Regions from separate parts of the Rahnella sp. CFA14(1/10) genome, predicted to be linked through region 2. Evidence: predicted binding sites of a transcription regulator. Region 2 holds the regulator's gene; the other holds the start of a gene.
What was found. Region 2 encodes CRP, which controls carbon source genes, mostly activating them, when cyclic AMP is high. Its sites were predicted from a motif close to ATGTGANNNNNNTCACAT; they were not measured.
Positions count from the first base shown of each region.

Region 1 (5,425 bases), on a different contig from region 2:
AATGGCTTCTGTTTGCGGCGCATCTCTGGCCCTGATGGATGCAGGTGTTCCGATTAAGGCCGCTGTTGCCGGTATCGCAATGGGTCTGGTTAAAGAAGGCGAAAGCTTTATCGTTCTGTCCGACATTCTGGGTGACGAAGATCATCTGGGCGACATGGACTTTAAAGTGGCCGGTAGCCGCGACGGTATCACCGCGCTGCAGATGGACATTAAAATCGAAGGTATCACCCGCGAAATCATGCAGGTGGCTCTGAACCAGGCTAAGGGTGCGCGTCTGCATATCCTGGGCGTGATGGAACAGGCTATCAGCACTCCACGTGGCGATATCTCTCAGTTTGCTCCGCGTATTCACACCATCAAGATCAGCCCGGACAAAATTAAGGACGTGATCGGTAAAGGTGGTTCTGTGATCCGTGCGCTGACCGAAGAAACCGGCACCACGATCGAAATCGAAGATGACGGTACTGTGAAAATCGCAGCAACCGACGGCGAGAAAGCGAAATACGCTATTCGTCGTATCGAAGAGATCACTGCTGAAATCGAAGTGGGTCGTATCTATCAGGGTAAAGTGACCCGTATCGTAGACTTTGGCGCATTTGTTGCCATCGGCGGCGGTAAAGAAGGTCTGGTGCATATTTCTCAAATCGCTGACAAGCGTGTAGAGAAAGTGACTGATTACCTGCAGATGGGCCAGGAAGTTCCGGTTAAAGTTCTCGAAGTTGACCGTCAGGGTCGTGTGCGTCTGAGCATCAAAGAAGCTACCGCACCTACTCAGGACGAAACAACTGAGCAACCTGCAGCAGAATAATCTGTAACAGAAGTTTTACAGCTCCTTTCCATCTGGAAAGGAGCTGTTCGTCTCACGGACGCAGGACGCGTTTGTGTTAAGCAAGCGGATGACAGGATGTTCATCCAATGTTTGTCTCCGGGAGTAGAAATGAAGCCTTTCTTGCGCTGGTGTTATGTTGCGACAGCACTTATGTTGGCAGGATGCAGCAACCATGATTGGCGTAAAAATGAAGTTCTGGCGATTCCGTTGCAACCGACGTTGCAGCAGGAAGTCATCCTGGCACGCATGGAACAAATACTTGCCAGTCGGTCATTAACCGATGATGAGAGAGCACAGCTATTATATGAGCGCGGTGTGCTGTATGATAGTCTCGGGCTAAGAGCACTGGCGCGAAATGATTTTTCACAAGCGCTGTCTATTCGTCCTGATATGCCAGAAGTTTTTAACTACCTGGGGATTTACTTAACGCAGGCAGGCAATTTCGATGCTGCCTATGAAGCGTTTGATTCTGTACTAGAGCTTGATCCAACTTACAACTACGCGCGTTTGAACCGAGGTATCGCACTGTATTACGGTGGCCGATTCTCGTTAGCGCAGGATGATCTGCAGGCGTTTTATCGAGACGATCCAAATGATCCCTTCCGTTCGTTATGGCTTTATCTTGCGGAGCGAGAAATCAATCCGAAGGATGCCGAGGTAGCGCTTCAACAGCGTTATGACAAAGCGGACAGAGGGCAATGGGGATGGAATATCGTCGAATTCTACCTGGGCAAAATCAGCGAATCTACGCTGATGGAACGCCTCAAGGCAGAAGCAACGGATAACACTTCGCTCGCTGAGCATCTCAGTGAAACTGACTTCTATTTAGGTAAACATTACCTAAGTCTGGGGGACAAGAACAGCGCTGCGGCACTGTTCAAACTGACGGTAGCTAACAACGTTCATAACTTTGTTGAGCACCGCTATGCATTGTTGGAATTGGCGCTTTTGGGCCATGAGCAAGACGACCTATCAGAATCGGACCAGCAATAGCTGACGACACCAATCAGCCTTTTAAATCATGGTATTTACCATTTTTTAGCGCCTTTACGGGCGAGGGTTGCTTTGTTCGTTTTATAATCTAATTTGAGCCGGTTCACACTTTTCAATGAAAATGACTGAAAATTTTCTCGACGAGTTATGTAGACTGGCTGCCATTATTAATGAGGCACGTGTACATGACTACTGAGCTTGAAACCTCTTTTGCTGACCTGGGGCTGTCTGCTCCGATCATTTCTGCCCTGACTGATTTGGGCTACGAAAAACCTTCACCAATCCAGGCTGAGTGTATTCCTCACCTGTTAAATGGCCGCGACGTTCTGGGCATGGCTCAGACAGGTTCCGGTAAAACAGCCGCATTCTCTTTACCGCTGCTGCATAACATTGATGCTTCACTGAAAGCACCACAAATTCTTGTTCTGGCCCCGACCCGCGAACTGGCGGTTCAGGTTGCTGAAGCAATGACCGATTTTTCTAAACACATGCATGGCGTGAATGTGGTTGCCCTTTATGGCGGCCAGCGCTATGACGTCCAGTTGCGCGCTCTGCGTCAGGGACCACAAGTTGTTGTGGGTACTCCGGGTCGTCTGCTGGACCATCTGAAACGTGGCACGCTGAACCTCTCTAACCTGAGCGGCCTGGTGCTGGACGAAGCTGATGAAATGCTGCGTATGGGCTTCATCGAAGACGTCGAAACCATCATGGCGCAGATCCCGGCTGAACATCAGACCGCGTTGTTCTCTGCAACCATGCCAGAAGCTATCCGTCGTATTACCCGTCGCTTCATGAAAGATCCTCAGGAAGTGCGTATCCAGTCAAGCTTGACCACGCGCCCTGATATCAGCCAGAGCTACTGGTCTGTTTACGGTCTGCGTAAAAACGAAGCATTGGTACGTTTCCTGGAAGCAGAAGATTTTGATGCGGCGATTATCTTCGTACGTACCAAAAACGCGACGCTGGAAGTGGCTGAAGCACTTGAACGTAGCGGCTACAGCAGCGCTGCGCTGAACGGTGACATGAACCAGGCCCTGCGCGAGCAGACTCTGGAACGTCTGAAAGATGGCCGTCTGGACATTCTGATCGCAACCGACGTGGCAGCACGTGGTCTCGACGTAGAACGTATCAGCCTGGTGGTTAACTACGACATCCCGATGGACTCAGAATCTTACGTTCACCGTATCGGTCGTACCGGCCGTGCAGGCCGTGCAGGTCGCGCACTGTTGTTCGTTGAGAACCGTGAGCGTCGTCTGCTGCGTAACATTGAACGCACCATGAAGCTGACCATTCCGGAAGTTGAAATCCCAACTGCAGAAGTTCTGGGCGAGCGTCGTCTGGCTAAGTTTGCAGCGAAAGTTCAGCAACAACTGGAAAGTAGCGATCTGGATCAATACCGTGCGCTGCTGGCAAAACTGCAACCTGCAGAAGAGCTGGACGTTGAGACACTGGCTGCGGCACTGCTGAAAATGGCACAGGGTGAACGCCCTCTGATCGTTGCAGCGGATCCGGTCTTCAAAAGCCGCCCACCACGCCGTGAATTCGAAGAACGTGGCGACCGTGGTGATCGTCGTGACCGTCCGGCCCGCAGCAATGACCGCCCTGCACGTGATGGCGATAGCCCGCGTCGTGAGCGTCGTGACGCTGGCGAAATGGAGCTGTATCGTATCGAAGTGGGTCGTGACGATGGCGTTGAAGTTCGTCACATCGTTGGTGCTATCGCTAATGAAGGCGACATCAGCAGCCGTTACATCGGTAACATCAAACTGTTCGGTACGCACTCTACTATCGAATTGCCGAAAGGTATGCCGGGCGAGATCCTGTCTCACTTCACCCGTACACGTATCCTGAATAAACCGATGAACATGCAACTGATCGGTGATGCGGTGCCACAGGCTCCACGTCGTGATCGTCCGGCCGGTGCTGGCGGTGAGCGTCGTGGTAATGGTGCTCCGCGTCCGTTCAACGGTGAACGTCGTGAAGGTGGCCGTGGTAACGGTGCTCCACGTTCTTTCAGCGGTGACCGTCGTGAAGGTTCTGCAGCCGCAGGTGATCGTCGTCCGCCAAGCCGCGCACCACGTCGTACTTCTGACGCATAATCTGCTTTCAGTTCGCTGATTTTCAGATAATAAAAAACCAGCCTCCGGGCTGGTTTTTTTATGCCTGCGATTTACCTGACCTGTCAGCTGATGCGTTGCTCTTTGACCAGTTCACCCTGAAGTTGTGAAACAATCTCGAATGAATGCAGGCGTGCCTGATGATCAAAAATCTGGCCGTTGATCATCAGTTCATCGGCTTCAGTTTCCCGCAGAATATTTTGCAGCCCCTGACGCACACTTTCTTTATTGCCGACCACCGACATACGCAGCGCATTATCAACGCCAAAGCGTTCCTGAGCGGACCATAAGCTTTCGATGTTATCAACCGGCGCAGGGAGTTTACCCGGCATTCCACGGCGCAAATTGATGAACTGTTGCTGATTAGAGGTGAACATCCGGCGCGCTTCTTCATCCGTGTCGGCAGCAATGGCATTGATACATACCATGGCGTGGGGTTTCTCAAGCTGTGCAGAAGGCTGGAACTTGCTGCGGTAAATTGCTAATGCCTGATACAGCATGTCCGGTGCGAAATGTGAAGCGAAGGCGAAGGGCAGTCCGAGCGCCGCCGCCAGCTGGGCGCTGTAAAGGCTTGAGCCCAGTAACCAGATCGGCACATGCAAACCCTGTCCGGGCACGGCCTGGACAGGTTGCTGCGGCTGAACGTCACCGAAGTACATCTGCAACTCCTGCACATCCTGCGGGAAGTTGTCGATTTCACCGGAGAGATGGCGGCGCAGGGCAATCATGGTGCGCTGATCGGTGCCCGGCGCACGACCTAATCCCAGATCCACACGGTTCGGGTAGAGTGTAGCGAGCGTACCGAACTGCTCGGCAATCACCAGCGGTGAGTGGTTCGGCAGCATCACGCCGCCGGAACCCACGCGGATTGTTTTCGTCCCACCTGCAATATAACCCAGCAGCACAGAGGTTGCCGCACTGGCGATGCCGGTCATATTGTGGTGTTCCGCCATCCAGTAACGCTGGTAGCCCCATTTCTCGGCATGTTGTGCCAGTTCCAGTGAACACTGAAATGCGCGGGCAGGATCGGCGCCCTGCGGAACCGGTGCCAGATCGAGAACGGAAAGGGGGACGGTGTTTTTATCAGACATAATCGCAGCTCACTCTTGATTGAGGTGAGTGGAGAAAGTATTCACTCCGCTCATAATTAGAACGAGTATCACCCAATAGTAATAGATTGAATACGGCATTTGTGCCCTTAAATGCCATTTAAACATCCTAAAATAGGATTGAATTAACCTAAACTATCATTTCAGCCAATATGTTGTTTTGAGTTAAAAATGCTCTGTTTATCCCGCTATGATTTCACTGATATCTGTATGTTCCGCCTGAAGAGATTGATGCAACAAAGGACAATAATATGGAAAGGATACCCAAAGCCGCTGATAAAAACAGGCAAACAAAAAGGATGTCGTACCGATGAGTAAACGAATTTTATTGACCCTGCTGCTGATTGCAGTGGCGGTTTCTCTGGCTGTGTTGTTCC
Region 1 covers NZ_SEWS01000007.1:224,396-229,820, reverse strand. Annotated here, with positions in the region: gene pnp (polyribonucleotide nucleotidyltransferase) at 1-808, shown strand, start outside; gene nlpI (lipoprotein NlpI) at 938-1,822, shown strand; gene yrbN (protein YrbN) at 1,938-2,018, shown strand; gene EVX52_RS15645 (DEAD/DEAH family ATP-dependent RNA helicase) at 2,008-3,921, shown strand; gene EVX52_RS15640 (luciferase-like monooxygenase) at 4,005-5,030, opposite strand; gene EVX52_RS15635 (HlyD family secretion protein) at 5,359-5,425, shown strand, end outside.
Region 1: a site for CRP is predicted at 1,914-1,931, ahead of yrbN (protein YrbN). Genes of this name have one in related genera too.

Region 2 (5,425 bases):
TGGCTGGCATCAACGAACGCCGCGAGAAATTCATCAGCGCGCTGGATGCCATCAATCAGAAATATCACATCTTCAACGAGTTCCGTGGTCAGGGGCTGCTGATCGGCGCCGAGCTTGCCGATGCGTATAAAAACCGTGCCGGAGAATTCCATGCCGCAGCCGCAGAAGCCGGGCTGATGATGCTGGTCGCCGGACCAAACGTGATGCGGTTTGCGCCTTCACTGGTGATTGATTTCGCTGACATCAGCGAAGGGATGGAAAGGTTTGAGAAGGCGGTGGGGAAAGTTTGTGGGGGGTGATCCCCACGGCCCCGTCTTTAAACGCTTGATCGAGAAAATTTCGGTTTCCCACTAACATTTATCACATGGTCTCTTGCGCCGAAACCGACCAAAGAGGGCTATGACTAGCCCTCTTTGGTCGGTTTCGGCGCGGTGAGTTAAGCGATCACGGCAATTGAAAAGCCGAAAGTTTCTCCATTTCAAAAAGCAGTCTGGCTGCAAGCCAGTAAAAAGGGGGATTTGAAAGGGGTCTCCCCCTTCACGCCCGCCGCGTCAGCCAGATCCCATGATGTGGTCGTTGCTTCCACGCCAGTGACGAGATCGTATGCATTACGCTGAGATGTGAAATCACGCGCCGCAGGTGGCGTTCCATTTCGGTCAGCGGCATATCCGGATGAAGTTCCGGCGCATTAAACAGATTATTCTCGCTGCCCGGCCCGTCATAGAGCAGTCGTTGCTGGCAGCTTTGCAGTGCGATTTCGCAGGTCTGCAAATATTCCGTCGCCAGTTTTTCCGGCAACATATAATGTTCGCGTGCGAGGATTGTCATCGCGTTGATATGTTCGACCACAAACTGGCTGTGTGTCACCCATAACCGCATGTCTGCCAGATAATGCGAGTTAAAGCCGGGCTCCTGCATCGCCTGGTTTAAAGAAGTGAACAGCTTATTGTGCGCCTGATTGACCTGCATACGGGTATACGCCAGTTTTGCGGTGTCGGGGTTTTCCTCAAGCAGCAGACGGATAGCGTCCTGATACGTTTCCAGCGCCTGATGCGCGTTCTGGCGCAGCAAACCGCTTTGCCATTGCGGCCATAGCCAGAGGGTGCCACCGAAGGCCAGCGCACAGCCGAGCAGCGTATCGACCAGTCGTGGTATCAGAAAATGCACACCGTTCATCGCCAGTAGTTGCAGGGTATACACTGCCGTCACCGTCATGCCGACCATCGCCAGCCCGTAATTTTTGCGTAAAACCGTATAGGACAACAAGGTGATCAGCAGCATGCACAGCAGCGTGGTGCTTTCCGGTAGCGCCAGTTTTAACAATCCTGAAGCAATCAGCAAACCTGCCAGCGTACCGAGCGCACGGTGCTGGATCCTGACCCGAGTGGCGTTATAGCCGTTCTGGCTGACCAGCATGATAGTCAGCAAAATCCAGTACGGTTTGGGCAAATTGAAGAACAGCCCCAGGCTGCTGCCAATCGCCAAAATAATGCCCAGACGCGCGGCATTACGCAGGGCCACGGATTTGAAAGAAAGATAGCTTTTTAGCGCAGTCCAGAAGGGCAGCCGTGGCTGGGTGCTCATCAGATCGCGCCGGTATAACGGGCGCTGGGTCCGCAGCAGGCGCGCAATGCGGCTGAAATGGTAATAACAAAACTGGCCAACCGGATTGTCCGGGTTACGCGCGGCGATTTTCTCCAGCGCAGCCAGCTCATTGGCCATGGTAAAGCGCTCAGATAAACGGTGATAAAGAATATCGCCGGCAATCACCCGAAGACGGGTGGAAATCACCTGCGCATTGCGGCGGATTACCGCTTCTGCATGGCTTTCCTCAACCAGTTTCTGTACTTCCTCCGGCTGATGCAGGCTGACGGTAATGTGCTCCTGCAAATCGAGAGCAACCTGAAAAAGCTGAAACAGTCGCTTATGGTGATGATGATGTCCGTGTTGTGGCAGCATGTGTAATTGCTGATAAAGCAGGGCAATCAGGTCGATAACCTGCTGCTGACGGGTAAGTAATGGCGGCAACGCCGTCTCGGGATCGGTATGTTGCGTCAGCAGACTGTACTTGGCCTCGAAATAATCCGCGAGTTGCAGATAAAGCTGGCTGAGCGTTTCGCGCATAGGCTGTTCTTGCGAAATACGAAACCACACCCAGTTAAACACCCCGTACCAGGCTGTGCCTGCTGCGAACAGCACCGGTGCCTGCCACATCGGGCGCACGCCGACCATACTCAGTGTGAAAATAGTGGCTACCAGCGCGCCGGGTAACAGGCGCGCATGTAACGGGCTGATTTCACCGGTAACGCCGAGCAATAACGCCAGCGATAGCATGATCAGCGGCAGCGGAACGTGCCAGTTTTCCAGCATCAGTTGCAGCAGAATGCTGCTCACGGCAAACAGTGAACCGCCGACGATCAGACGTTTGAAAAAGCGTTTGTGCGGGGTATCCAGACCGGCGATGTTACAGCAGGCCGGGCAGAGGGAAAACAGCAGACCCATTTGCAAGTTGCCAAACAGCCAGCAAATGCCAACAGGCAGGCACAACACCAGCGTCTGGCGCAGCGCGTAATTCACTTCAGGATGGTAAAACAGTTTTCGCCATAACGTCATGGGTAAAGCTTAGCCCATAAAAAAGGCGCGACAGTATTCTGCCGCGCCAATTTTCGAGGGATTAACGTGTGCCGTAAACGACAATCGTTTTCCCGTGTGCGGAGATCAGGCTCTGATCTTCCAGCATTTTGAGGATTCGTCCGACTGTTTCACGTGAACAACCGACGATTTGGCCAATTTCCTGACGGGTAATCTTGATTTGCATCCCGTCCGGATGGGTCATTGCATCAGGCTGTTTAGCCAGGTTGAGCAACGTTTGAGCGATACGACCGGTTACGTCGAGGAAGGCAAGGTTGCCGACTTTCTCTGACGTCACTTGCAGACGGTTGGCCATCTGCGCGGAGAGACGCATCAGAATATCCGGGTTAACCTGAATCAGCTGGCGGAACTTTTTATACGAAATTTCAGCCACTTCACAGGCAGTTTTAGCACGTACCCAGGCACTACGTTCCTGACCTTCTTCGAAGAGTCCCAGCTCACCGATGAAGTCACCTTGGTTAAGGTAGGACAGTATCATTTCCTTGCCTTCTTCATCTTTAATCAGGACAGCAACTGACCCTTTCACGATGTAGTAAAGCGTTTCGGCTTTTTCACCCTGGTGAATCAGCGTACTTTTAGAAGGATACTTATGTATATGACAGTGAGACAGGAACCATTCAAGAGTCGGGTCTGTTTGTGGCTTGCCGAGAACCATTAGCTATTATCCTCTGTTGTTATCGCTGCCCAAAATCACAGGGCTCAGAGTTCCCTGTATGGCACTTCAAATCCAAAGCGCCCTTTCAGCATATAACTCCCCAGAAATGCTGCAAGCGGATGTCGGAGTGCAACAGCCTGTTTATTGCTGTTAACACCGTGGGTTCTGTTCTTAAACCGCAAAAACCGTCACCGCAATTTACTGGAAAGTATGTTTCGGCTTTGTTTGTAGCACAGGTTTGAGATGCTGTCTTCTGTTGTCTCGCTTCAGCATGATGGCGATCGGGTTACGTTGCCAGATTTTGGTCTAAAGGGTACTCTGAGAGCAGATTTCTAAAAGTTTATTCACCGGGAGAATAGTTCATGCACGCACGTGTCAAATGGGTTGAAGGGCTGACCTTTTTAGGTGAGTCAGCGTCGGGTCATCAGATTTCAATGGATGGTAACGCGGGCGATAAAGCCCCAAGCCCGATGGAAATGTTACTGATGTCCGCAGGCGGCTGCAGTGCAATTGACGTGGTATCTATTTTACAGAAAGGCCGTAATGACGTGCGTGATTGTGAAGTGAAGCTGACTTCACAACGCCGCGAAGAAGCGCCGCGTCTGTTCACGCATATCAATCTGCATTTTATCGTCACCGGTAAGGATCTGACCGATAAGATTGTTGAACGTGCGGTCAGCCTTTCTGCCGAAAAATACTGTTCAGTGTCTCTGATGTTGGGTAAAGCGGCCACCATCACCCACAGCTTTGAAGTGATTGCAGCGGAATAAAGTTTACTCGATTTTCTTACCTTCCATCAGGCGCTGCACCAGTGGCGCCATGATCAGCTCCATTGCCAGCCCCATTTTCCCACCTGGTACCACCAGCGTTTTGATGTGCGAGATAAATGACCCCTGCAACATTGCCAGCAGATAGGGGAAATCGATGTCGTCCAGTCCCTGGAAATGGATCACCACAAAGCTTTCATCCAGTGACGGAATGGCTTTTGCTGCGAACGGGTTTGAGGTGTCGATAGTCGGCACACGCTGGAAGTTGATGTGGGTGCGGGAAAACTGCGGCGTAATGTAGCTGATATAATCATCCATCGAACGCACGACGGAATCCATCACTGCTTCACGTGAATGGCCACGCTCCCCGGTATCGCGCACCAGTTTCTGGATCCACTCCAGGTTAACGATAGGCACAACGCCGACCAGCAAATCGACCTGGGCGGCGACATCAATTTTGTCTGTCACTACACCGCCGTGCAGGCCTTCATAGAATAAGATATCCGTTGGTTCCGGCAACGCCTGCCATGGCGTAAACGTGCCCGGCACCTGATTATAGGGAACCGCTTCGTCATAAGTATGCAAATACTTACGTGAACGGCCGGTGCCGGTTTTGCCATATTCGATAAAGCTTTTTTCCAGCAAACCAAAGTCATTGGCTTCCGGCCCGAAATAACTGATGTGGCGCCCGAGATCGCGTGCCTTACGGATCGCCGCATCCATTTCAGGACGGGTGAAATGGTGAAAACTGTCGCCTTCCAGCTCCGCAGCGCGTAAGCCAAGCTGTTGAAATATTTTACGAAACGCCACGCTGGTGGTCGTGGTGCCTGCACCGCTCGAACCGGTAACGGCAATAACAGGATGTTTGGCTGACATAAATGCTTTTCTCCAGAAAGGGGATACAGGCTGGCGTGACGCGGTCTTTTCTGTGGTTGAAAATGTAGTGCCGTGCTGCGCATAATTAAGCCTATTGTTACCATATTTATTCGCGAAGTGACAGGTTGTCACAACCTGCTTTCGAGCGGCTCTACCCGTCCTGCGGCACTTCTTCCTGCCCGGCGCGGAACTGACCGCGTGGCATAATATTCAGCGTTTCATGCAACTCTGACCATACCAGCACAATATCACCGCTTTTCAGCTGACGTTTCACGTCATCGACTTTTTGTTCCAGCGATCTTTCCTGCTCGCCGTAATCGGTGCCTTCGCGCAATACGAAGGATTCCACCACGCTGGTGAGCAGTTCAGGATCCAGTTCCTGCCAGGGAATAATCACTCTGTTTTTTCCTTAGTCTTATTTTCTAAATAGGGGGCGATCCAGGCCGGAATGCGTTGTTCCAGCCACATTTGGGGG
Region 2 covers NZ_SEWS01000006.1:14,269-19,693, reverse strand. Annotated here, with positions in the region: gene EVX52_RS13095 (aspartate aminotransferase family protein) at 1-299, shown strand, start outside; gene EVX52_RS13090 (YccS/YhfK family putative transporter) at 538-2,613, opposite strand; gene crp (cAMP-activated global transcriptional regulator CRP) at 2,675-3,307, opposite strand; gene EVX52_RS13080 (OsmC family protein) at 3,670-4,077, shown strand; gene EVX52_RS13075 (phosphoribulokinase) at 4,081-4,950, opposite strand; gene EVX52_RS13070 (YheU family protein) at 5,102-5,347, opposite strand; gene EVX52_RS13065 (hydrolase) at 5,344-5,425, opposite strand, start outside.